Regions from separate parts of the Bacillus sp. AMCV2 genome, predicted to be linked through region 1. Evidence: a T-box and tRNA genes for the amino acid it is inferred to sense, from the RefSeq annotation. Region 1 holds a T-box; the other holds one or more tRNA genes.
The links. A T-box is a leader RNA that pairs with one kind of tRNA and senses whether it is charged. The one in region 1 lies ahead of thrS (threonine--tRNA ligase), so its partner is inferred to be a tRNA-Thr.
Positions count from the first base shown of each region.

Region 1 (11,709 bases):
ATTCGCCTAGTACACGCTTCGAGCTGTCGTCCATTTTATCAACGATGATTTTCCGTTTCATGGATTTATCCATCAAATTCACATGCTCAGGCAGCGACTTGTAGCCTCTTCTGATGCTTCTGTCGACCGTCATTTCACAGGCTGTCACACCAGCGTAATAAGGCCCCTCTTCTTTTCTGTCAATCGTTACCCACACAAGCCAGTATGGTTTTCCGTTCGGAACTTCTTCTTTATTCGGGAGAAATTTAATTCCTTTTTCAACGGTGCTGCGGGCATGCATGGCGCCGATGTCTACGAACGCTTCTTTTTCCTCTACATCAACGAATACGGGAGAAATGTTATCAAGGCTGAGTGCCCCTACGCCAAAACCACCGTGTCCGTCTGTCGGATCACTTTTGATAATATTAAACCCGATTGATTTTTTCTTTTTTTCTTCCATGAAGTTCTACCTCCTACAAAAGCGGTTGAAATATCGCTGAAAACAGCTTTAAAATCGAATCTCTTCCTGCATTGAGCATCGGCCACAGCACGTAAGATCCGAGCGGTGTCACAAACAGCACCAAAAATACGATAAAGCCGTAGCTCTCCGCCTGCGTCATTTTGGCACGCACGCCCGGCGGAACGAGATCTTCTATAATTCGATAGCCATCGAGCGGAGGAAGCGGCAGCAGATTAAATAAAAACAAGACAAGATTCAGCTGTATCCAAATAGAAAAAAACTGATCCAGCCCCGTGCTGAACGCCGCAAGCATTTCCATTCCGTACGCATGCATCAACACTAACAAAAAGAAACCAATAAACGCAAGAATCAGGTTACTGACGGGCCCGGCTATAGATACGAGCACACCGGCAAGCCGGGGTTTCTTAAAGAAGCGGTGATTCACGGGAATGGGGCGCGCCCACCCGAAGCCGGCCACCAAAATCAAAATGGTTCCGAACGGATCAAGGTGTTTAATGGGATTCAGCGTCAGTCTTCCTTGTTTTTTCGCCGTATCGTCACCGAATTTGTATGCGACATAAGCGTGGGCAAGCTCGTGCATCGTAAACGACACAATTAGCGTGATGACGAGGTATGGCATTAAAGATAACGGATAATATAAGAAACGGTCCAAGTGAGATATCCCTCTTTCTCAAAATGCAAGAATTTACTTTATTCAGTATACTATAAGAAGCCTCTTTTTCTAAAGAGAGGAAACGAGATAAAGGAGGATTCAGCACCCATGCCATACGTAACTGTCAAAATGCTCGAAGGCCGTACAGACGAGCAAAAACGCAATCTTGTCGAGAAAGTAACAGAAGCCGTAAAGGAAACAACCGGTGCTTCTGAAGAAAAAATTGTTGTCTTTATAGAAGAAATGAGAAAAGACCATTATGCCGTCGCAGGCAAACGCCTGAGCGATATGGAATAATCTCTATAAAGCCGGCGCTTCGCGCACCGGCTTTTATTATCCCTATTGAGCCAGCTTCGCAATAATCGCCAAGAACGTCTCTTTCTCTTCGGCTGTTAAACGTTCAAACATGCCGTCAATCAGCTGCTGGCGGTTTTCGATCATTTGTTCAGCCGCTCCCCGGCCCGATTCAGAAAGCGTAATCCATACAGTGCGGCGGTCATTGTTATTTCTGGATCTCTCAATAAACCCTTCCTGCTCTAAATGATTCAGAGCTGTGGTCGTGGCAGAGGGAGACAGTGTGACCTCCTTCAAAATATCCTTTATGGTGCAGCTCCCATGTCTGTATATGATCCGCAGAATAAACCCTCTTACATTATTCACGTGTTTCGGAACGGTGGCTTCATCTAATTGCTTCGTGCTTTTCAAATATTTTGTAAGTGCGTGATCCAGCAAATTTGCTTCCAGTTTGTCATGGTCCATGTCAATTTCCCCATTTCGAGATGCATTCATAACATACGAACGATATGATTTACTTATTATTTTACTGATTCCGAATAGGGAAAGTCAAAAAAGCAAAATGTGAATTCACAGCTTTTATCCTACATGCCTCGATTTTCCACCTGTTTCACAAGCTTATCTTTGAATGTCTGAAAAGGAACATGTTCATTCTGCTGATGTCCGAATCGGCGGACGTTTACCGCATCCTCCTGCTCCTCATGATCTCCAAGCACCAGCACGTACGGGATTTTCTGCACCTGCGATTCTCTGATTTTATAGCCCAGCTTCTCATTGCGCTCATCAATGCCGGCTCTTATCCCCACCTGCTTCAGCTCCGCCTGCACTTTTCTGCAATAGTCTAAGTGAACGTGCGAAACCGGTATGATTTGAACCTGGAGCGGTGCGAGCCAGACTGGAAAAGCCCCGCCGTAATGCTCGATCAAAATGCCGAAGAAACGGTCGATTGAGCCGAAAACCGCTCTGTGGATGACAACGGGACGAACCTTCTCATTGAGTTCGTTGATATATGTTAAATCAAATTTTTCCGGCATTTGAAAATCAAGCTGAATTGTCGCGCATTGGTGGCTCCGTTTCAGGGCATCTTTTATGTGGAAATCAATTTTCGGCCCGTAAAACGCCCCATCACCTTCATTGATCTCATAAGAGAGGCCAAGCTCCTCAAGGACGCGTGCTAAGGCACATTCCGACGCTTCCCAAAGGCTGTCATCGCCTAATGAATCCTCCGGGCGAGTCGAAAGCTCAACTGAATACTCGAAACCAAATGTCCGATATACCTCATCAATCAGCCGAATCGCTTCTTTGATCTCACTCTCAATCTGATCCTCCCGAACGAAAATATGGGCGTCATCCTGACAGAACGTCCGAACGCGAAGCATTCCGTTTAAAGCGCCGCTGTATTCATGGCGGTGCACCTGTCCGAATTCCGCCATGCGAATCGGCAGATCCCGATAAGAATACAGGCTGTTTTTAAAAATGAGCATATGGCCGGGACAATTCATCGGCTTCATTGCGAACCTTGTATCATCCACTTCTGAAAAGTACATATTGTCGCGATAATGGTCCCAATGGCCTGACTGCTCCCATAACCGCTGATTCATCATAAACGGCGTACGCACCTCATCGTAGCCGGCATTTGTTTGCAGCTTACGCGAGAAGCGCTCCAGCTCATTGCGGACAATCTGCCCTTTCGGCAAATAAAACGGCATCCCCGGCGCTTCTTCAGAAAACATAAACAGCCCTAACTGTTTGCCGAGCTTGCGATGGTCTCGTTTTGCCGCTTCTTCCAGCATATGCAGGTGCGCATCCAAATCTTTTTTCTTTTGAAACGCAACCCCGTACACCCGCTGCAGGACTTCATTTTTGCTGTCTCCGCGCCAATAAGCGCCTGATACTCTTGTCAGTTTGAACGCCTTGATCATTCCTGTAGAAGGGAGGTGCGGCCCGCGGCACAGGTCAACGAATTCCCCTTGCTGGTACAGTGTGATATCCTCCCCACGCGGAATATCCTTTAAAATCTCAAGCTTGAGCCGCTCGTCTTTTTGTGCAAACAGCTCTTCAGCCTCTTCGTAAGAAACCTCCATACGTTTGATTTCAAGGTTTTCATTTATTATGTTTTTCATTTCTTTTTCGATGGCCTCTAAGTCTCCTGATGCCAAGCTTTTCCCCAGCTTCATGTCATAGTAGAAGCCGTCTAAAATCACAGGCCCTACCCCCAATGACACTTCGCCGTACAGCCGTTTTACTGCTTGGGCCAGCACGTGCGCTGTTGTGTGGCGAAGCACCTGCAAGCCTTCTTGTGAATCGAGTGTGACAATCGAAAGCTCAGCATCTTCCTCCAGCTTGAAACTGAGATCAACAAGCTTGCCGTTGACCTGACCTGCGGCCGCTTTCTTTTGCAGACTGGAACTGATAGAACCAGCCGCTTCTTTGATTGTGATGCCTTTCGGATATTCCTGGATCTGTCCGTCCGGAAGCTGAATGTGTACATGTTTACTCATTTTAGAACACTCCTTATTCATTGTTGTATATAAAAAAACACACCCGTCCCGCAGATAGGGACGAGTGTGTGATTAACCCGTGGTTCCACCCAAGTTCCCGACAAATACTATGTTGTCGGCTCGGTGCTGTAACGCAGCATAGACGGCATTGGATACTTCAGTTCCCCAATGCTGCTCCAAGGCGGTAAATGATATTCCTAAGCTGGGAAGCTCTCACCTTTCCTTCCCTCTCTGAAAACCGTAACTATCATTCGTGTCCTTTTCATCGCATGTATTCAATTCATAAAAAAACACACCCGTCCCACAGATAGGGACGAGTGTGTGATTAACCCGTGGTTCCACCCAAGTTCCCGACAAATACTATATTGTCGGCTCGGTGCTGTAACGCAGCATAGACGGCATTGGATACTTCAGTTCCCCAATGCTGCTCCAAGGCGGTAAATGATATTCCTAAGCTGGGAAGCTCTCACCTTTCCTTCCCTCTCTGAAAACCGTAACTATCATTCGTGTCCTTTTCAACGCATTTATGTAGTTCATATAAAAAAACACACCCATCCCTCTAAAAGGGACGAATGTGTTGATCATCCGTGGTTCCACCCAAATTCCCGATCAATTACACATGGTGATCGGCTTGAAGATGCTGTAACGCAGCATGACGGTATCAGATACTTGTTTTCCCCGATACGGCTCAAAGGCGGTAAGCTGCTTTCCCTGCGTTAGGAAGATCTCAGCTGTCCTTCCCTCTCTGGAAACCGTAAAAAGCATCTCGTGTCCTTATCAGTGCCTGTTGTTTCAATAATTTTTTATATCTTACTATATATTCCCACAAAGCGCAATCAGTGATTTACATTTTTTTCTGACGCAACAGTTCCGTTATGGGCAACCAGAAACAGCCATACAAGCAATGCAGCGAGGCTGTATGCCGCTCCCATCATCAAAAACGTAAACCCGGCACCGGCATACCAAGTGGCGGACAGATGAATAATCACCCCGGTTATCGCTACGCCGACCAAGGCTCCGATTTGCCGGTTTGTATTTAACGCCGCACCGGCGATATTCGCATGTCTTTGCCCGGCAGCCTGCATGATCACAGTTGTCATGGCAGGAACTGTAATACCGGTACAGAGGTTCATAACAGACATCAATACCGCCAGCTGCCAATAAGGAAAATCCGGAGAAATCAGCACAAACAACAGCAATGCAATGATACAGCTGACCGCCATTGATACAAACATAAGCTGCCCGGCTTCAAACCGATTCGCCAGACGGGCAAACAGCAGATTGCCGATCACGAAGACCGCCATCATCGGCAGCAGCTCCACTCCAGCCATAAAGGAACTTGCGCCTCCTGCTTCCTGCAAAAAAAGGCTGAGCATAAACATGCCGCCAAAAAGGGCGAAATTCAGCAAAAACCCGATAAATTGGGCAGCTGAGAAGCGGCCGCTTTTGTATAAGGACGCCGGCAGGATGGGTGCTTTTGCAGAAATTTCCCGCAGCAAAAACAGCACAAATGCCAAAATCGCTGCAGTAAATGCTACAAGAATCACTGGCGAGCGCCAGCCCACTGAAGGCCCCTGTATCAAAGCATAGGAAAGAAACCCGAGAGCCATCATGCCAAGCAGATGCCCAACGATGTTCACGCGGCTGCTTTTTCCCGGAACGCGGCTGAGGATTCGGTAAGCTGAAATGAGCGCAGCAGCCCCTATTGGCACATTGATCAGAAAAATACTCTGCCAGCCCGCCAACTGTACCAGCACTCCCCCGATAAAGGGCCCAAGGCCTGAAGCGGCGGAAACAAGCGCGGCCCACAGCCCAAACATTCTCGCCCGCACCCGCTCATCAGGATAAGAGGCAGCCAAAAGGCTGAGTGAGCTTGGCATAAACAAAGCTGCTCCAATTCCCTGTATGAGACGTCCGGCAATCAGCATCTGCCCATTTATAGATGCAGCGCATACACAGGAGGCCAGAACAAAAACGGCTAGACCTAAGATATAGATCGTCTTCGAGCCGAAACGGTCAGCCAAGGCTCCGCCCGCCAGCAGAAGCGACGCAAAAGTAAGAATGTACCCGTCCACAACCCATGTTACACCTGAAAGTGACATTGAAAGAGTGTTTTTCATATCCGCCATCGCCACATTCACAACGGTCACATCAAGAGTTGCCATGAGGAAACCAAGTGCGAGCACGATCAGTACAGATATTCCTGTAGATGAATCTGTTTTGTGTAAAGATCCGCTATTTTTCATTACAATTGCCCTTTCACTTGCTTGATTACCCAATCATCTATTTTTTCAAGATCATACAATTCCCCGACTCTGTCCATGACATGCTGCAAGGATTCTTCTCTCATGAGATTGGCCCATTTATCCTCGATTTCCCCCATGACTGTCTCCAGCACACAGTGACTTTCTCCCTCAAATACAGATTGCAGCAGGCCTTTCCCCTGATACATCGAACCTCTGCCTTCAACCGCTTGATAAACATCATAAAGCGTAATGTCCGCCAAAGGCTTCGTCAGGGTAAAACCGCCCTTCGTCCCTGGTAAGGATTCTGCCAAACCGGCTTGAACTAATGTTCTCATCAGCTTCTTCAAGTAAGACGGAGACACACGCAATCGCTGGCTTATAGCCTCTGACGTCAAAGAAGCCTGTACCGGCAGCCGTGACAGTAACAGCAGCACAGAAACCGCCTGCTCCATTCCTGATTTCATTTTCATCCTATTCACTCCTGATTCATTATGGATAACTATTATCCATAATGAATCTCTTAGCAGCTTTTGTCAATAAAAAAAGCAAAAGAAACGGATCATTTCTTTTGCTTGGTATGGTTAACAAATCTGCTTCAGTTCCTCTATGTATTGAAGCGCTTCGTCATATTCTTCATTTGTATATTTTTGCTTGCTTTTGATGGTAAAGACTTTTTCTTTCTTTTCCTCATCCTCAAGCCCGTCAAAGTAAAGGATCGTGGAAACAAGCTCTAAAAACCGTGATGAACGGCTGTTTACACTGTCAATATAGCCTTTCATATCCGGCATGTCCAGATCAGCATGGTCTAAAAATGCGGAGCCTGTCTCAGTCAGCGAATACCGGTATTGAAAGTAGCCGCCCTTTTTTTCCTTCACCTCATGCAGAAATCCAAGGTTGCACAGCTCTTCAATCTGGAGCGTCAGTTCCTCTGAATATGGTCCGTAAAAGTGAAAATCATATTTCTCATAGAAAGGAAACTGCATTTTCTTGGCGATATAAATCATTTTCTGCAGCTTCTTTCGCCCGATGATTTCTCCAGAATCCGAGAACACCTTCATCAGTTTTGCATGTTCTTTCAACAAATTCCCGACATCTCCTTTTTCCTTCTTTCCAATTTCTATGTCAGTCCCAGCAGCTGCCGGATTTTCATTTTCGCTTCCGGATGTTTAGAGCCGTCACAAATCAAGTCCTTTGGATAGTAAAGCTTGTGGTCCGTCCGCCGTTTACCTGAGATGGATTCCACAATAGCCGACTGCCTGGACAGCTCTTTAATTTGGCCGTTTTGCGTCAAGAGATGGATCGGCAGACGCTCCTCTTCCTCTCCCGGTCGGTAAAAATCGTATGGCAGATCTGATGAAGAATCAACGACCAAATAATAGCTCGGATCGATTCCCGCCTCTTTGAACAATGAGGTCAGCTCAAAATAAGCCGACATTTCTTCATTCGGATTGAATTCAACGTATTGGAACAGCTGGCGGTTAATGAATCTGCGGCACAAGTCGGATAAAATCGCGTCTTCTTCCTCCTCCCAGGCCTGGAAGTAATACAAAATAATAGATTCATCCAGCTTTACATAATCCTCCAGTGTCAATTTCCCTTCAAAAATAGAATAGAAATGAACCGGAGCGTGAGTGAAGACATAGCCTTCATCGTGCAGCTGCTTCGCCCTGTGAAGAATCTTCGTTAAAATAACCTCTGCACTTCTAGTCACAGGATGGAAGTAGACCTGCCAGTACATTTGGTAACGGCTCATGATATAGTCTTCGACAGCGTGCATTCCGCTTTCTTTAATGACGATCTGATCCTCGCGCGGCCGCATCACCCGAAGAATCCGCTCCATATCAAAATGGCCGTAGCTGACGCCCGTATAATATGCGTCGCGCTGGAGGTAATCCATGCGGTCTGCGTCAATCTGACTCGAAATCAGGCTGACCACTTGCTTGTTTTTATATGTTTTGGCAATGACTTCTGCAACATCCTGAGGGAAACCCGGGCTCACCTTTCTGAGCACCTGATTAACCTCCGTGTCTCCCAAAATGATATCTCTTGTAAAATCCTCGTGGTCAAGGTGAAAGACCTTTTCAAATGAATGCGAGAACGGCCCGTGCCCGAGGTCATGAAGCAGCGCCGCGGCCAAACAGAGTTCGCGCTCACTGTCATCCCATTCAGGGCGGCCTTTAAAGACGTCATCAACCATTCTTCTGACAATTTCATAGACACCGAGAGAATGGTTGAACCGGCTGTGCTCAGCCCCATGGAACGTCAAATAGGTCGTGCCGAGCTGCTTAATTCTGCGGAGACGCTGAAATTCACGGGTTCCGATTAAATCCCATATCAGCTTGTCCCGAACATGAACATAGCGGTGCACCGGATCTTTAAACACTTTTTCTTCTGATAATTTTCCATTTGGATACGCCATCGTCATTCCCTCTTTTTTTTAGCCGTGTTTCTATTATATCGACTCTATTCTTTGAAAACATCCTTGAATTTGCCCGGCGATTTGTTCCATCTTCATGAAAAACACATCTTGTGAAGCAAAAAAGCCTGACCTGAGGGCCGAGGCTAAGAAAAAATATGTTTACTTTTTTATTTTCTTTTTTACTTTGTCAATCAGCTCATCCTCTGTCGGAGCTGACAGCGGGCGATTGTTCACAAAAGCAAATGATTTTTTCCGTCCGGGCCCGCAATAAGATTGGCATCCTACCTCAACCTTTGCGTCCGGGTCCACTTCTTTCAAACGCGGCAGCAATGTTTTGATATTAGTGGCTTGGCAATCATCACACACTCGAAATTCATTAGCCATGACGTACGCTTCCCTTCATTTCTATGTTCATCTATGTGAATAACCTAAAATCGTTTTAAAAAAAAATCACATCACTCTTCATTTTACAAGGATTCGACTGTTCCTGCAAGCCGCTCCATCCTTCGTATCTCCTATTCTTTCAGCCAATTTGTATAAATATTTTCCAACCTGGACATTCTAATACCATGAAAAGAAAAATGGGAGTTGAGATAAATGACAAAACAGCGACAAGACGCTTGGTCAGAGGAAAACGATCTGCTTTTAGCCGAAACAGTGCTTCGGCATGTGAGGGAGGGCAGCACTCAGCTGAACGCCTTTGAAGAAGTCGGCGATAAATTAAACCGGACATCCGCAGCCTGCGGATTCAGATGGAACGCAGTGGTCCGCCATCAATATGAAAAAGCGCTTCAGCTTGCGAAGAAACAACGAAAGCAGCGGATGAGAGCGCTCGGAAACGGGCAGCCTGCGAAAAAAAAGATTATTATATCAGCCTCCTGCCGTTGATCCTGAAATCACTCAAGAAACCGCTGCAGAAGAGCCGGTTAAAACGGAAACACCATCTGTCGAAAATGAGCAACCTTTAATGTCTGGCGAACATATGCCTTTTGTTGATGAGAGCTTTAAGGAAGAGTTAGCTAGTCTATCACACTTATTGTCTCCTCAAACGCCTGCAGCTGCGCCTGAGATGACGATGAATGATGTGATCCGCTTCCTTCAGAATTACGAAGGCAATAACGAGCAATCATCAGCATTAAAAATGGAAAACGAGCGTTTAAAGAAAGAAAATCAGGAATTGCAAAACAAAACAGAGCAGCTTGAGGCAGAAGTTCAAAAGCTTGAAAAAGACCAAAAAACGATCCAAGAAGATTATGAAACCTTGGTGAAAATTATGAACAGAGCCAGAAAGCTAGTTTTATTTGAAGAAGATGAACATGCCTCTCCGTCCTTCAAAATGGACCGGAACGGCAATTTAGAAAAATTAGCGGAATGACATAGAAAAATCCCAAAACGGGCAGCTGTTTTGGGATTTTCGCCATGTGCAAAATTCCCTTTTCTATTGAGAAAAGAGAATTCCCTCATTTTGCAGCCGGATCAGCTATTCTTGTAAAATGAGGCCAAGCTTATGTGAATCTATTAAGACATGTGAGCTGCCTCGGCCGTTTTTTGTTTCCGAGGCGCAGCAGAAATGACCAAAAGACCCAGCATCATAAGCGCAATGCCCAGCCACGAGGAAGGCGAAAGCATTTCCCCTATGAAAAACACGCCAAGCAATGAAGCCGTCAGCGGTTCAGCTAAAGACAGCGTGACCGCCGCCGAAGCCGGAACCCCTGTAAGCCCTTTCGCAAACAAAAAGTATGCGGAGCATGTTGCAATTAACCCGATGTAAAGGCTTGTTCCCAGTCCTCTAGGGGTCAATATCCACGAGATATCTGACTGCCATAGTAGCGGCGTCAGCAAGATGGCGCTGATCATAAAGACAACAGCGGAGGTCGCTCGCGGAGGCTGGGTTATCATCATCGCTTTACTGATGAGCGTATAGCCCGCAAAAGAAGCACCAGCTCCAAGCGCCATAAGAACACCAGCCACATCAATCCGAACATTGGAACTGTCGGAAAACAGAAGCCAGCAACCCGCTAAAGCCAGCACAGTCGCAATCCACCAGGAGTTTCGCGGGCGTTTCTTCAATACGGCCCACTCGAGGGTCCCGGCAATGATAGGCGCACTGCCGATGGCAATCACAGTTCCCACCGCAATTCCCGTTTCTTTAACAGCTGTGAAAAACAGCGGCTGGTAACACGCCATACAAACAGCGGCTAAAAATACGAGCGGCCATGACCAATTTTTCACGTGAAGCTCCCGGCTGATCCAAACCGCAAGCAGCATGGCGCTTCCTCCTATTAATAACCTGAACGCTCCAAATGCCAGCGGTGTGGCGCTTTCTGGAGCCAACGCCTGAACGGTTCCCGTCGTCCCCCAGAAAAAAGCCGCAATCAATACAAAAAGGCTGTAAATATTCCCCTTCATCTGCCTCTCCCCTTTAATATGGATGCTGATGTCATTTTATCGTTTTTCTTTTTGTCGTGGTTATCTTTATGTAAGAAGGATTTATCTGAAAATAAGATTATTGGGGTAAATGCCGCTTGAAATAAAAAATGCATGCCGGCATATACAGCCGGCATGCGAAGAACGTTCACCCAAATACCTTTGCATTCCGCTCAGCCATCCGCACGAGGTTTTTCTCAAATTCCATTTCCTCATCAATGGACAGTCCAGCTGAATAAAGATGGGTGCTTAACACTTTTAATTCCGTCAATAAAGCGAACATTAAGTCTTGTACGGAGATGTCTTTTTGCAGAAGCTCACTTAAGGACGCCATCGTTTCCGGACGTATTTCCGGATAGACGCCTTTTTTATCGTTTTGTTTGTCTTTCAGCGCCGCTTGATAGAATCGTCTGATCAAGTCGGCCCTTTCACTGCCGCTTTTATCCGCACAGAGATAAATTTGAACAGCGACTCCGCCGCGAACGCGTCTCTGAGAGATGCCGGCGAACTTTTTGCCATTTATACTGAGGTCATAGCTGCCGGGACAATAAGACCCTTCAATTTCATAGGCTTCGATCTTTGCGTTGTACGGTCTCAGCATTCGCCTCATCAGCTCAACCATCGCTTCATATCCTTTGTCTATATCGATGCCTTTCTTTTCGTCCTCGAATATGAGAGAGATATTTAAAACACCGTCATCCAATACGACG
Region 1 is NZ_JBVYIB010000002.1:3,716,298-3,728,006, forward strand. Features, by position in the region: gene AC0OMA_RS19185 (YwhD family protein) at 1-439, opposite strand, end outside; gene AC0OMA_RS19190 (site-2 protease family protein) at 453-1,112, opposite strand; gene AC0OMA_RS19195 (2-hydroxymuconate tautomerase) at 1,221-1,409, shown strand; gene AC0OMA_RS19200 (MarR family transcriptional regulator) at 1,452-1,871, opposite strand; gene thrS (threonine--tRNA ligase) at 1,991-3,907, opposite strand; T-box leader at 3,961-4,182, opposite strand; T-box leader at 4,214-4,435, opposite strand; T-box leader at 4,469-4,697, opposite strand; gene AC0OMA_RS19210 (MFS transporter) at 4,744-6,153, opposite strand; gene AC0OMA_RS19215 (Rrf2 family transcriptional regulator) at 6,153-6,623, opposite strand; gene AC0OMA_RS19220 (YwgA family protein) at 6,735-7,235, opposite strand; gene AC0OMA_RS19225 (HD domain-containing protein) at 7,271-8,572, opposite strand; gene AC0OMA_RS19230 (YuzB family protein) at 8,732-8,956, opposite strand; partial or broken gene rsfA (prespore-specific transcription regulator RsfA) at 9,170-9,947, shown strand; gene AC0OMA_RS19240 (carboxylate/amino acid/amine transporter) at 10,091-10,981, opposite strand; gene ywfL (octanoyl-[GcvH]:protein N-octanoyltransferase) at 11,148-11,709, opposite strand, start outside.

Region 2 (11,709 bases), 3.5 Mb from region 1:
ACAGTCAGGTATTCACGGGCGATCATTTCCATTTCGTCTTTCTGGTCGCATAGAGCTTCCATTGCGTTTGCAGCGATACCGAGTTCTTTGACGAGGTCAAATCCGATATCGATGCCGTTTTTGTCAGCAGCCACAGAAGCAAGAACCGCAAGAACTGCAATTTGTGCAGTGTATGCTTTCGTTGACGCAACAGCGATCTCAGGGCCTGCATGAAGCAGCAATGTATAATCAGCTTCACGAGAAAGCGTTGATCCAGGTACGTTTGTGATTGTCAGGGCTTTGTGTCCGAGCGCCTTGACTTGAACGAGAACCGCGCGGCTGTCTGCTGTTTCTCCGCTTTGAGAAAGGAAAATGAAGAGCGGTTTCTTAGACAGAAGCGGCATGTTGTAGGAGAATTCACTCGCTACATGCACTTCAACCGGCACGTTTGCCCACATTTCAATATATTGTTTACCGACAAGTCCTGCATGGTAGCTTGTTCCGCAGCCAATGATATAGATGCGGTCCGCTTCCGCTACAGCGGCAGCGATATCGCCAGGCACAGACAGCTTGCCGTTTTCATCTTGATACGTTTGGATGATTTTGCGCATAACAACAGGCTGCTCATCCGTTTCTTTCAACATGTAGTGAGGGTACGTGCCTTTTTCGATATCACTGGCATCAAGCTCAGCAATATAAGACGCACGTGTAATCACGTCACCATCAAGGTTTTTGATGACGACCTGATCATCAGTGACAATAACCATTTCTTTATCCATCAGCTCTACATATTCGTTGGTTACTTGAAGCATCGCCATCGCATCAGATGCCACGACGTTGAATGTATCTCCAAGACCTACTAATAGAGGGCTTTTGTTTTTCGCTACAAAAATCGTTTCTCTGTTGTCGTTATCGAATAAAGCAATTGCATAAGAGCCTTTTAACAGTGTAAGTGTTTTGCGGAACGCTTCTTCTGTCTCAAGTCCTCCATTGACGAATTGCTCGATTACTTGAACGACTACTTCTGTATCGGTGTCACTTTTGAGCTCTACATCTTGCAAATACTCTTGCTTCAGCTGAACATAGTTCTCGATCACGCCGTTATGGACAAGTGTAAAGCGACCCAGTGCGCTTTGATGCGGGTGAGCGTTCAGATAGCTTGGTTCGCCGTGTGTCGCCCAGCGAGTATGCCCAATTCCGGCTTTCGCTTCTACATTGGCATCCACAACTTCACGCAGATCTGCAATGCGTCCTTTTTCTTTGAACACATGGATTCCCTGTTCGTTGGCAACAGCAATACCAGCAGAGTCATAACCGCGATACTCAAGCTTTTCTAACCCTTTTAATAAAATTTCCTTCGCATCAAGCTGACCGATATAACCTACGATTCCACACATATTTTTCTTCCTCCTAAGATTGTAAAAGGAGACGAAGAAAGTCAAATTTCAAGGGGACTTTCAATCGTCCCCTCCTACATGTTTTTTGGAAGATCATGTGATTTCTCTTTGTTCAAGGAGTCACCCCCTTGGTTTTAAGAAATCCTTACGGCTGTGATCTGCACACTCAGCCGGGAGGCATCCGCCGAAAATTCGATAACCTCCATCCTCGTCAACTAAGCCTTTTTCCGGGCGCTTAGTTCGGGCGCTATAATTATAGGTGAAGCAATAATCCCGTCTTCTTTTCCTATTGAGAAAATAAGAACAAGACAAGCTTGATTTTACAACATGTGGCATAAACGGTCAATTGTTTTTTAAACAACTTTGCCGTATGTCTCACAATTATCTTATGTTAACCTCGCTTGTCTTGTTCACTCTCTGATAATAGACTTCGTTACTCTAATCCCATTTCTGACCGGACGACTTCAACAATGCGATTGACATACTCATCGCACAGCTCTTTCGTCTTCGCTTCAGCCATGACACGGACGAGCGGTTCAGTTCCTGAAGGGCGCACCAAAATCCGGCCGTCGCCGTTCATTTCTTTTTCAACTTCAGAAATAACTGCTTTTACTTTTTCATTTTCTTCAACTTTATATTTATCAGTCACTCTCACATTGACTAACAGCTGCGGGAACTTCTGCATTTCAGCTGCAAGCTCTGACAGCGGCTTGCCTGTTGCTTTCAAAGTGTTCATCAGCATAATAGCAGACAATAATCCGTCCCCTGTCGTGTTGTAATCAAGGAAAATAAGATGTCCTGACTGCTCTCCGCCGACGTTGTAGCCGTCTTTTTTCATTGCTTCTACTACGTAGCGGTCGCCGACAGCTGTCTGCACGCTTTTGATGCCTTCTTTTTCGAGCGCCTTATAGAAGCCGAGGTTGCTCATCACGGTTGAAACCACTGTATCATCCTTTAAACGGCCCTCTGATTTCAGGTGTTTTGAGCATATGTACATGATTTGGTCGCCGTCTACAATATTTCCTTTTTCATCGACAGCAATCAGGCGGTCGCCGTCACCGTCGAACGCAAGACCGAGATCCGCGTTTTTCTCTTTGACAAACGCGCTGAGCGCTTCGGGATGAGTCGAACCGACGCCGTCATTAATGTTTAATCCGTTCGGGGAAGTCCCCATTGTCGAAACATCTGCATCTAAATCAGCAAACAGGTGTGTCGCCAAGGATGACGTTGCGCCATGGGCACAGTCCAATGCCACATGAATGCCTGTGAAATCTTCATCAGCTGTCTGTTTTAAGAATTGCAGATATTTTTGTCCGCCTTCAAAATAATCGTTTACAAGTCCAAGGTCTGCTCCGACAGGTCTTGGCAGCTTATCCTCAGGTTCGTCCATCAGGCGCTCAATTTCAGCCTCCTGTTCATCAGAAAGCTTAAATCCATCTCCCCCAAAGAATTTGATGCCGTTATCCTGCACTGGGTTATGAGAAGCGGAAATCATGACGCCCGCCTCTGCATCCATCGCTTTTGTCAAATAAGATACACCTGGTGTAGAAATGACACCTAGGCGCATGACTTCTGCGCCAATGGATAAAAGTCCGGCGACAAGGGCTCCCTCCAGCATATGGCCGGAGATGCGTGTATCGCGGCCTATCAGCACTTTTGGACGTTGTTTGTCTTTTGTCAGCACATAACCGCCGAAACGTCCGACTTTAAAGGCCAGCTCAGGTGTAAGCTCACTATTGGCGACACCTCTTACACCGTCTGTTCCAAAATACTTGCCCATTTTATAATCGCTCCTTTTTTATTCCGATGAGGATTGTGAATTCGCAGTGGATTCATCCTCATCCTGATCTTGGTTTTGATCTTTATTTTCGTCTTGGTTTTGATCGTTGCTGTTTTTATCAGTGTTCTTTGTATCTTCTTGCTGATTGTTCTTTTGATCATTTGTTTGTTTATCTGTGTCATCCTGATTCCCTGATGTATTGCTGCTGTTATCATTCGTTGATGTATTGCTTTTCTTAGACGTCAGCTTGATTTTGGCGTTTTTCCGCCCCAAGGACCAGGTTACATTCTGTGGCCCGTTCACTTCAAGCTTCACGCTATGCTCCCCGTCCTCTAAATCTGAAACATTCACATACAATTCAATATCTGATTTTTTCAGTTTTTTTATATTCGCGGGAGAGCCTTTAGCCGTTACATCTATCACTTGTGATTCAGGATCAAGAAATTCAATGTTTTGTGAGCTGCTCAGCCCTACAGTCTTGATGGGGACATTCTCGAACTTCTGATCCGCTTCACTATCGACTTCTATATGCAAAGTCACCTTTGACGGTGAGATTTTTTTGACACCGTCAGGAAGCGGAATATCTGCCTCGATATCGGAATCCTTGTTAATTTTACTTAAATCTAAGCTGACGCCGTCAATAAATTCAAGAGAATCCAACACATCCTGTGAGCCGTAAACCGTTACCTCACTGGGGCTGGATTCAATATTCGCTATGCTGACACCGTCAGGAAGGCTTCCTGTCCGTTCAATTTTAAAGGGCACTTTTTTACTCGGGCTTGTCACCGGAACGGTAATCTTGATAACCGAGGGCTCCACGTCGACAGGAAGCGCGTTTCCGTCTTTATCATAGACAGTCACTTTCGCTTCCTTTTCAATCGTTTCATCTGCGTTTTCCAAATTCACTGAAGCTTTTACAAGAGAAATATTATCGATCACATTTTTCGATCCGGTAATCTGCACATTTTTCGGACTGACAATCGGCTGCTCCGGAGAATAGCCTTTTTTCATCTTGCTTTTGTTGTAGTACTCCACTTCTACGGGAAAACTTTTGGTCGTCCGTTCCTGAATGGTCACTGTCGTAACAGACGGATTAATTGAGATTGTCAGCCCATCCGACACGTTTTTGGCCTTAAGCTCAACCTTATGTGTGCCGGTTTTCAAATGTTCCATATCGGCATATATTTCAAAGTTTTTGGTCTGCCGAGCCTTTTTCACGGCGCTTGTCGAGCCTTTTATCGTGACATTAACCGTTTGCGGAACACCCGTCACGACGTAATTTTCATCATCATAATACGCTTTAACCGGAATATCAGTCAGAGTTGCTTCATCAGTTGTTGATGTCGGAAAGAAAGATTCACCCGGTTTTTTCGGAGTCGGTGCTTGGTTGCTGTTAACCGCCACATAAAGCAAGAGCGCGAAAAGCAGAGCAATGATTTTCACAGCCCAGCGGTTGTTTAAGAATTTATCCATTTTTCTTGCCCCTCCAATACCAGCGGTTAGAAGAAGTGTCTCTGGTGTTTTTCTTAAACTCGGCTTCAAGCATTTCTTTCAGCGCTTCTTCTGTAAGCTCTCTGTGAAGGTCGCCGTTCTTTGCCACACTGACGCCGCCGGTCTCTTCAGACACAATAATCGTCAAACTGTCTGTTACTTCACTGATACCGACAGCTGCTCTGTGCCGCGTGCCCAGTTCTTTTGAAATAAACGGGCTCTCAGAAAGCGGCAGATAACAGGCGGCCGCGGCAATTTCATTATTTTTCATAATCACCGCACCGTCGTGAAGCGGGGTGTTTGGGATAAAAATATTGATCAGCAGCTCAGAGCTGACTTTGGCATTCAGTGGTATGCCGGTTTCAATATAATCCCCCATTCCAGTATCCCGCTCAATGGTCAGCAGGGCGCCTATACGGCGTTTCGCCATATAATTGATCGCTTTTGTAATGGCCTCAATCGTTTTCTGCTGCGCTTCTTCAACAGGCGTGCCGCTCCTCGAAAAAAAGCGGCCGCGGCCTAGCTGTTCAAGCGCTCTTCTCAGCTCAGGCTGAAAAATAATAATAATTGCTAAAAATCCCCATGTTATCGCTTGGTCCATCAGCCATTGAAGTGTGCTGAGGCCCAAATATTGGCTGGCCATACGAACAAGCACGATGACTACAATTCCTTTTAACAGCTGAACCGCTTTCGTGCCGCGTATCACCATAATCAATTTATATATCACATACCAAACAAGGAGAATATCAACGGCATTGCCGAGGTACTGCAAAAAAGGGATATCCTCAAAAGCCATTTCCTCGTCCTCCAAGATTTCAGTCATTTCGTATTTTGTGTTTTACGTGTTACGCATATGTACTTTACATAGCGAGCCCATTATACCACATTTCGATTTAGCAAGTGAAATGTGCCAGCCCTCTCAGCCCGCAAAAAAAGAGCAAAGCGGCTAACGCGCTTTACTCTTCTCCGTTCGGACTGAATGCATCGAGTACACTTTTCCCCGCAGACTTCATCTTGTACCATGTCCAGTCGAATAATTGATTGATTTCTTCAATCTGACCGGTGACTTGTCCAGCAGAGGCCATATACTTTTCGCCGTTTACGACGGTTACATCCCCGTCTATTTTGCCTTTAATAATCAGCTTGCCGTTTTTGACAGTGACATCACCTTTGACCGTCTCACCTTCTGGCACGGTCACAGTATGGTTATGAACCACAAGATTCGGCTGCTTGGATACGCTGAAATTGTGGTCATTATGCCAGCTGTTAAAAAAACCTCCGCCCATCAAAATGATGAATACCGCAGCAGCTGCGATAACGGGATGGGTTCTGAACCATCTTTTTACAGAAGCTCTTTTCTTCTCCTTAGGCAATTTTGCCATGACATTAGCGGTAAAATCCGCGGGGGCTTCGACATGCGATGTGCTCCGTACGAGCGCTATGGATTTCTCCATCTCGTAAAAATGCTTTCTGCATTTCTCGCATGTCTCCAGATGTTCATTTAATACGTGTTCATCTTTTGGAAGGATATCTCCATCAAGATGCATATGCATAAGCTGCACAATTTGTTCAGGACAGCTCATTTCATCACCCCACTTAAAGATCCCTTAATTGTTTTCTAAGAGCCTCTCTGCCTCTGTGAATCCGCGTTTTCACAGTCCCCACAGGAATGTTTAGAATCTCCCCAATTTCAATTAATGAGAGTTCGTCAATATACTTTAATACGATGACTGTTCTGTATTTGTCAGGAAGCTTTAAAATTTTCTGCTGTATCGTGTTTGAGAGCTCCAGCGACACAACTGCATCTTCAGGCAAAACACCATCTGCGGCGATTTGAGAATACATGGTCAAGCCTTCCGTACCAGCCACCTCTGCATCGAGGTAATAATCCGGCTTCTTTTTGCGAATGCGGTCAATGGTCAAATTGGTCGCGATTCGATAAAGCCAAGTTGAAAATTTCCGGTTAATATCAAAACTGTCGATATTAACGTACGCTCTGATGAAAGCTTCCTGTGCAATATCCTCCGCCTCATGCACATTGCCAAGCATACGGTAGCAAAGCTGATAAATTTTATCTTTGTAAATATCTACGATGTCCGCAAATGCATCCTGGTCGCCTTTTTTGACTTGTTTAATTCTTTTTTTAATCATCATTTCCATATTTATCTAACCTCTGCCTTCACCGGTCTGTATGTATACGAGCTTCGTTTCAAAAGGTTTCAATTTTTTTATAAAATAAGTTTATCAAATTTTTGGCAGGGTGTAGATGGTAATTCGTGAATAAACTACCTTAACATATTTTTAAAATTATTATACAGACTGAACAGTTAGAAGTTGGAATGATTTTTCCGAAAAGAAAAAAGACACCTTTTGATCAAAGGTGTCTGTGACTGGGCTAGCTGGATTCGAACCAACGCATGACGGAGTCAAAGTCCGTTGCCTTACCGCTTGGCTATAGCCCAATAATGGTGGAGGGGGGCAGATTCGAACTGCCGAACCCTGAGGGAGCGGATTTACAGTCCGCCGCGTTTAGCCACTTCGCTACCCCTCCACATAAAATTTTGAAAAAACAGTGCCGGCAAGAGGACTTGAACCCCCAACCTACTGATTACAAGTCAGTTGCTCTACCAATTGAGCTACACCGGCAAGATGGTGGAGGATGACGGGCTCGAACCGCCGACCCTCTGCTTGTAAGGCAGATGCTCTCCCAGCTGAGCTAATCCTCCAAATGGTGACCCGTACGGGATTCGAACCCGTGTTACCGCCGTGAAAGGGCGGTGTCTTAACCGCTTGACCAACGGGCCGTTGTGTTCTCGTCGAGCTGACAAAAGTTATTATATACAGGTCACCCCCTGTTTGTAAAGAGGAAAATTAAATTTTTTATTTTCAAACTTTTTAACTCCTTTTTTAACTGAAAAAGCCTCCCAACTAAAGCCATTTATTTTATGATAGAGACAAGCAAAGCAAGAGAGGAGAAACCAATATGATTCTAGTCAGTTCTTGCCTTGGAGGCATTGAATGCAGATATAACGGCTCTCACGCAGCGTCGGAGAAAATCAGAAAACTCGTCGATGAAAAGAAAGCAGTCATGGCTTGCCCTGAACTTCTCGGCGGCTTCTCTACCCCACGCGAACCCGCAGAAATCATAGGAGGCACCGGCGAGGATGTCCTCAATGGAACAGCGAAAATCGTGACAGCTTCAGGAGAAGACGTCACAGAACTATATATGGAAGGCGCCGCGAAAACATTGGCTTACGCAAAAGAAATCAACGCTTCTGCCGTCATATTAAAAGAAAACAGTCCATCTTGCGGAAGCGGGTTTATCTATAACGGCACATTCTCTGGCAAAAAAATCACCGGCAACGGAGTAACCGCCGCATTGTTAAAACAAGCGGGCTACCAGGTCATTTCGGAAAACAAGCTTGACGACATCTTGTAAGGAGGCCACCCCATGACTCAAGACATTTCTTTATCCTTCTATAAGCCTGAACACTTGCCCGAGCTTCAAGCATTCACGCTCACCAACGATGACAAACGCTTTACCTCCCTCCCGAAAGAGGTGCTGTCTCAGGCTCTGGGCATACAGGACCGATACCCGGTTGTCATCTTAAAAGACGACCTTCCAGTCGGTTTTTTCATTTTACATGCATCAAAAGAAACGCTTGCTTCCTATTCTAACAATCCATTTGCTTTACTGCTCAGCTCCCTGTCTTTAAACGCTGTGCACCACGGAAAAGGCTATGCGAAAAAAGCCATGATTTTGCTTCCCGCTTTTGTGAGCGGATATTTTCCATGGTGCGACGAAATCATCTTGGCCGTCAATCATCTGAACATACGCGCAAAACACCTTTATATGAAAAGCGGGTTCCTTGATAAAGGACGGCGAAGAATCGGGCCGCTTGGAGAACAGTTGATCCTTCATCATTTCTTATAGTCTTGGGTGAAATAAAATTTCAAAAATTAAAAAACATAGTTGAAATATCATAACAGAAATGAATATACTGAATATTGAGATATATCATTTTAAAACAGGGGGCATCCTCATGTCAGAACCATTAAACATTCACCGTCTTACAACGGAATCACGCAATAGCCAAACAGTTGAAATCCACAAAGCAAACACTCTCGGCATCCTCAAAATGATCAACAACGAAGATATGAAAGTCGCTGCAGCCGTTCAGGAGGTTCTCCCCGACATCAAAACAGCTGTAGACTGCGCATATGAATCGTTTCAAAATGGAGGCCGGCTCATATATACAGGCGCCGGTACAAGCGGCAGACTCGGCGTCATGGATGCTGTTGAATGTCCTCCCACCTACAGCGTAAGCCCAGATCAGGTCATCGGAATCATGGCTGGAGGCCCCAAAGCCTTTTTACAGGCAGCAGAGGGCATTGAAGACAGTGAAGAAGCAGGAGCTGAAGATTTAAGAAACATACAGCTCACTTCAAATGACACCGTCATTGCCATCGCAGCAAGCGGCCGCACACCCTACGCCGCAGGCGCCCTAAGATACGCCCGCAAAGTCGGAGCACACACCATCGCCCTTACTTGCAATGAAAATTCCGCCATCAGCAAGGATGCGGATCACAGCATTGAGGTTGTCGTCGGACCTGAGGCCATTACAGGATCAACACGTATGAAAGCCGCAACCGCTCATAAAATGATTCTAAACATGATATCTACCGCTGTAATGGTCAAAATCGGCAAGGTTTACGAAAACTTGATGGTAGACGTCAACGTCAGCAACAAAAAACTAAAAGAACGCGCCATCAGTATCATCCAAAGCCTTACAAATGCTTCATACGACACAGCCAGGCACACCCTGGAACAAGCCGATCATCACGTCAAAACAGCAATCGTCATGCTCAAAACAAGCACAGATCAGAAACAAGCAAAGACATTACTCGATGAAGCAAACGGTTTCATTGACAAAGCAATCGAACATTACCATCCATGATAAGGAGAGAACTAGAATGGCCACAGGCGGTTTAGCGATCATCCAATCAATGAAGCATAAGCTCCCTCCATCCGAGCGCAAACTTGCAGATTATATCCTAGCCCATCCCCACAAAGCAATCGAAAGCACGGTCAACGAAATTAGCGCCTTAGCCAATTCAAGTGACGCTGCCGTCATCAGGCTCTGCAAATCACTCGGTTTAAAAGGATTTCAAGATTTAAAAATGAGAGTAGCGGGCGATCTGGCAAAGCCTACGTTTCAGGGCTACCGGGATATTGTTCCCCACGAGCCGCTGCCCTCCATTTCCGAAAAAACGGCCGGCAATGCCATTCAAGCCATTCAGGATACTTCAGACCTGATGGACTACAAAGAGCTTGAACGAGCGGTTTCTCTGCTTCTCAAAGCTCATACCGTGCATTTTATCGGCCTCGGGGCTTCCGGCATTGTCGCCAAGGACGCCCAGCAAAAGTGGCTTCGCATTCATAAACAAGCAACCGCGTTTACAGACACTCATCTTGTGGCATCTTTAATCGCAAATGCAGATAAAGACGACATCGTATTTGCCATTTCGTTTTCAGGAGAGACACAGGAAATCATTGAACTGTTCGCCATGGCCAAGGAAAAAGGCATCACAACGATCAGCCTCACACAATTCAGTCAGACATCCGTCTCCGCACTGGCTGATGTCCCTTTGTATACAGCCCATTCCAATGAAGCCTTGATTCGAAGTGCAGCCACTTCCTCCCGCCTCGCCCAGCTTTTTATAATTGATGTTTTGTTTTTAGGCATGGCGGCTGAGCAGTATGAAACGACAACCGGTTATATCGATAAAACGAGAGCAGCCATACAATCTATGAGAATAAAATAAGGCATCTTGAAGGGGAGGGGTTTTAATGAGCAAAGAAAATAACTACCATCATCTCGCACAGAAAATCCTTGAGCTATGCGGAGGAAAATCCAATATTTCTTCATATACGCATTGCATGACACGCCTGCGCATTACGCCTTACGATGAAAGCAAAGCGGATGCTCAGGCTTTAAGAAAGCTTGACGGCGTATTGGGGGTCGTTGAAGCTGAAACCTTACAAATTATCCTCGGCACAGGAGTCGTCAATCATGTTACAGCTGTTTTCTCGAAGCTCGTGTCAGCAGCAGAAGAAGGTGCCGATGTCAAAGAAGCAGCGGCCAAAAAGAAAGCCGATATCAATCGAAAAAACGCCACTCCTTTTAAACTTTTCTTACGTAAAATTGCCAGCATTTTTATCCCTCTTATTCCCGCTCTAGTCGCTTCCGGTTTAATTACTGGGATTACCAAAGCAATTATTCAAGCAGGCTGGCTCTCTGCAGACTCACAAATTGCGGTTATCCTGACAGTCATCGGATCAGGGCTGTTCACTTATCTCGGCATTCTCGTTGGTATTAACGCTTCGAAAGAATTTGGCGGGACACCCGCACTTGGGGCTTTGGCCGGGATCTTGATTATCAATCCGGAGATCGCAAAAATCAGTTTATTTGGAGAAGAGCTTCTCCCGGGCAGGGGAGGTCTGATCGGCGTCCTTTTCGCAGCCATATTCATTGCTTACACCGAACAATTTATTCGCCGTTTTATTCCTCAATCACTCGATATCATTGTCACACCCACCGTTTCACTGTTAATCACCGGAATCGTAACGTATGTCGTATTTATGCCTTTAGGCGGATTCATTTCTGATGCCATTACATCCGGCCTACTGTCCATCCTGGACATCGGCGGCATCGCTGCGGGCTTTATTCTGGGCGCAACCTTCCTTCCTCTCGTCGTAACCGGACTGCATCAAGGCTTGACGCCTGTGCACATGGAACTAATCAATTCAATTGGCAATGACCCTCTGCTCCCTATTTTGGCTATGGGAGGTGCAGGACAGGTAGGCGCGGCCTTTGCCGTCTTCGTGAAGACGAAAAAAACAACACTGAGGAAAGCAATCGCCGGCGGGCTTCCATCGGGACTGCTCGGCATTGGTGAACCGCTTATTTTCGGAGTGACGCTGCCGCTTGGCCGTCCGTTTTTAACAGCATGTTTAGGAGCTGGAATCGGCGGCGCCTTTCAAGCTTATTTTCAAGTAGC
Region 2 is NZ_JBVYIB010000002.1:189,125-200,833, reverse strand. Features, by position in the region: gene glmS (glutamine--fructose-6-phosphate transaminase (isomerizing)) at 1-1,376, opposite strand, end outside; gene glmM (phosphoglucosamine mutase) at 1,810-3,156, opposite strand; gene cdaR (CdaA regulatory protein CdaR) at 3,175-4,629, opposite strand; gene cdaA (diadenylate cyclase CdaA) at 4,622-5,443, opposite strand; gene rsiW (anti-sigma-W factor RsiW) at 5,604-6,230, opposite strand; gene sigW (RNA polymerase sigma factor SigW) at 6,244-6,807, opposite strand; tRNA gene AC0OMA_RS01155 (tRNA-Gln) at 7,038-7,109, opposite strand; tRNA gene AC0OMA_RS01150 (tRNA-Tyr) at 7,114-7,198, opposite strand; tRNA gene AC0OMA_RS01145 (tRNA-Thr) at 7,221-7,293, opposite strand; tRNA gene AC0OMA_RS01140 (tRNA-Val) at 7,298-7,373, opposite strand; tRNA gene AC0OMA_RS01135 (tRNA-Glu) at 7,377-7,451, opposite strand; gene AC0OMA_RS01130 (2-thiouracil desulfurase family protein) at 7,631-8,086, shown strand; gene AC0OMA_RS01125 (GNAT family N-acetyltransferase) at 8,099-8,581, shown strand; gene murQ (N-acetylmuramic acid 6-phosphate etherase) at 8,691-9,605, shown strand; gene AC0OMA_RS01115 (MurR/RpiR family transcriptional regulator) at 9,622-10,473, shown strand; gene AC0OMA_RS01110 (PTS transporter subunit EIIC) at 10,499-11,709, shown strand, end outside.
Region 2: it has a tRNA-Thr gene. The T-box ahead of thrS (threonine--tRNA ligase) is inferred to sense a tRNA for this amino acid. The anticodon was not compared.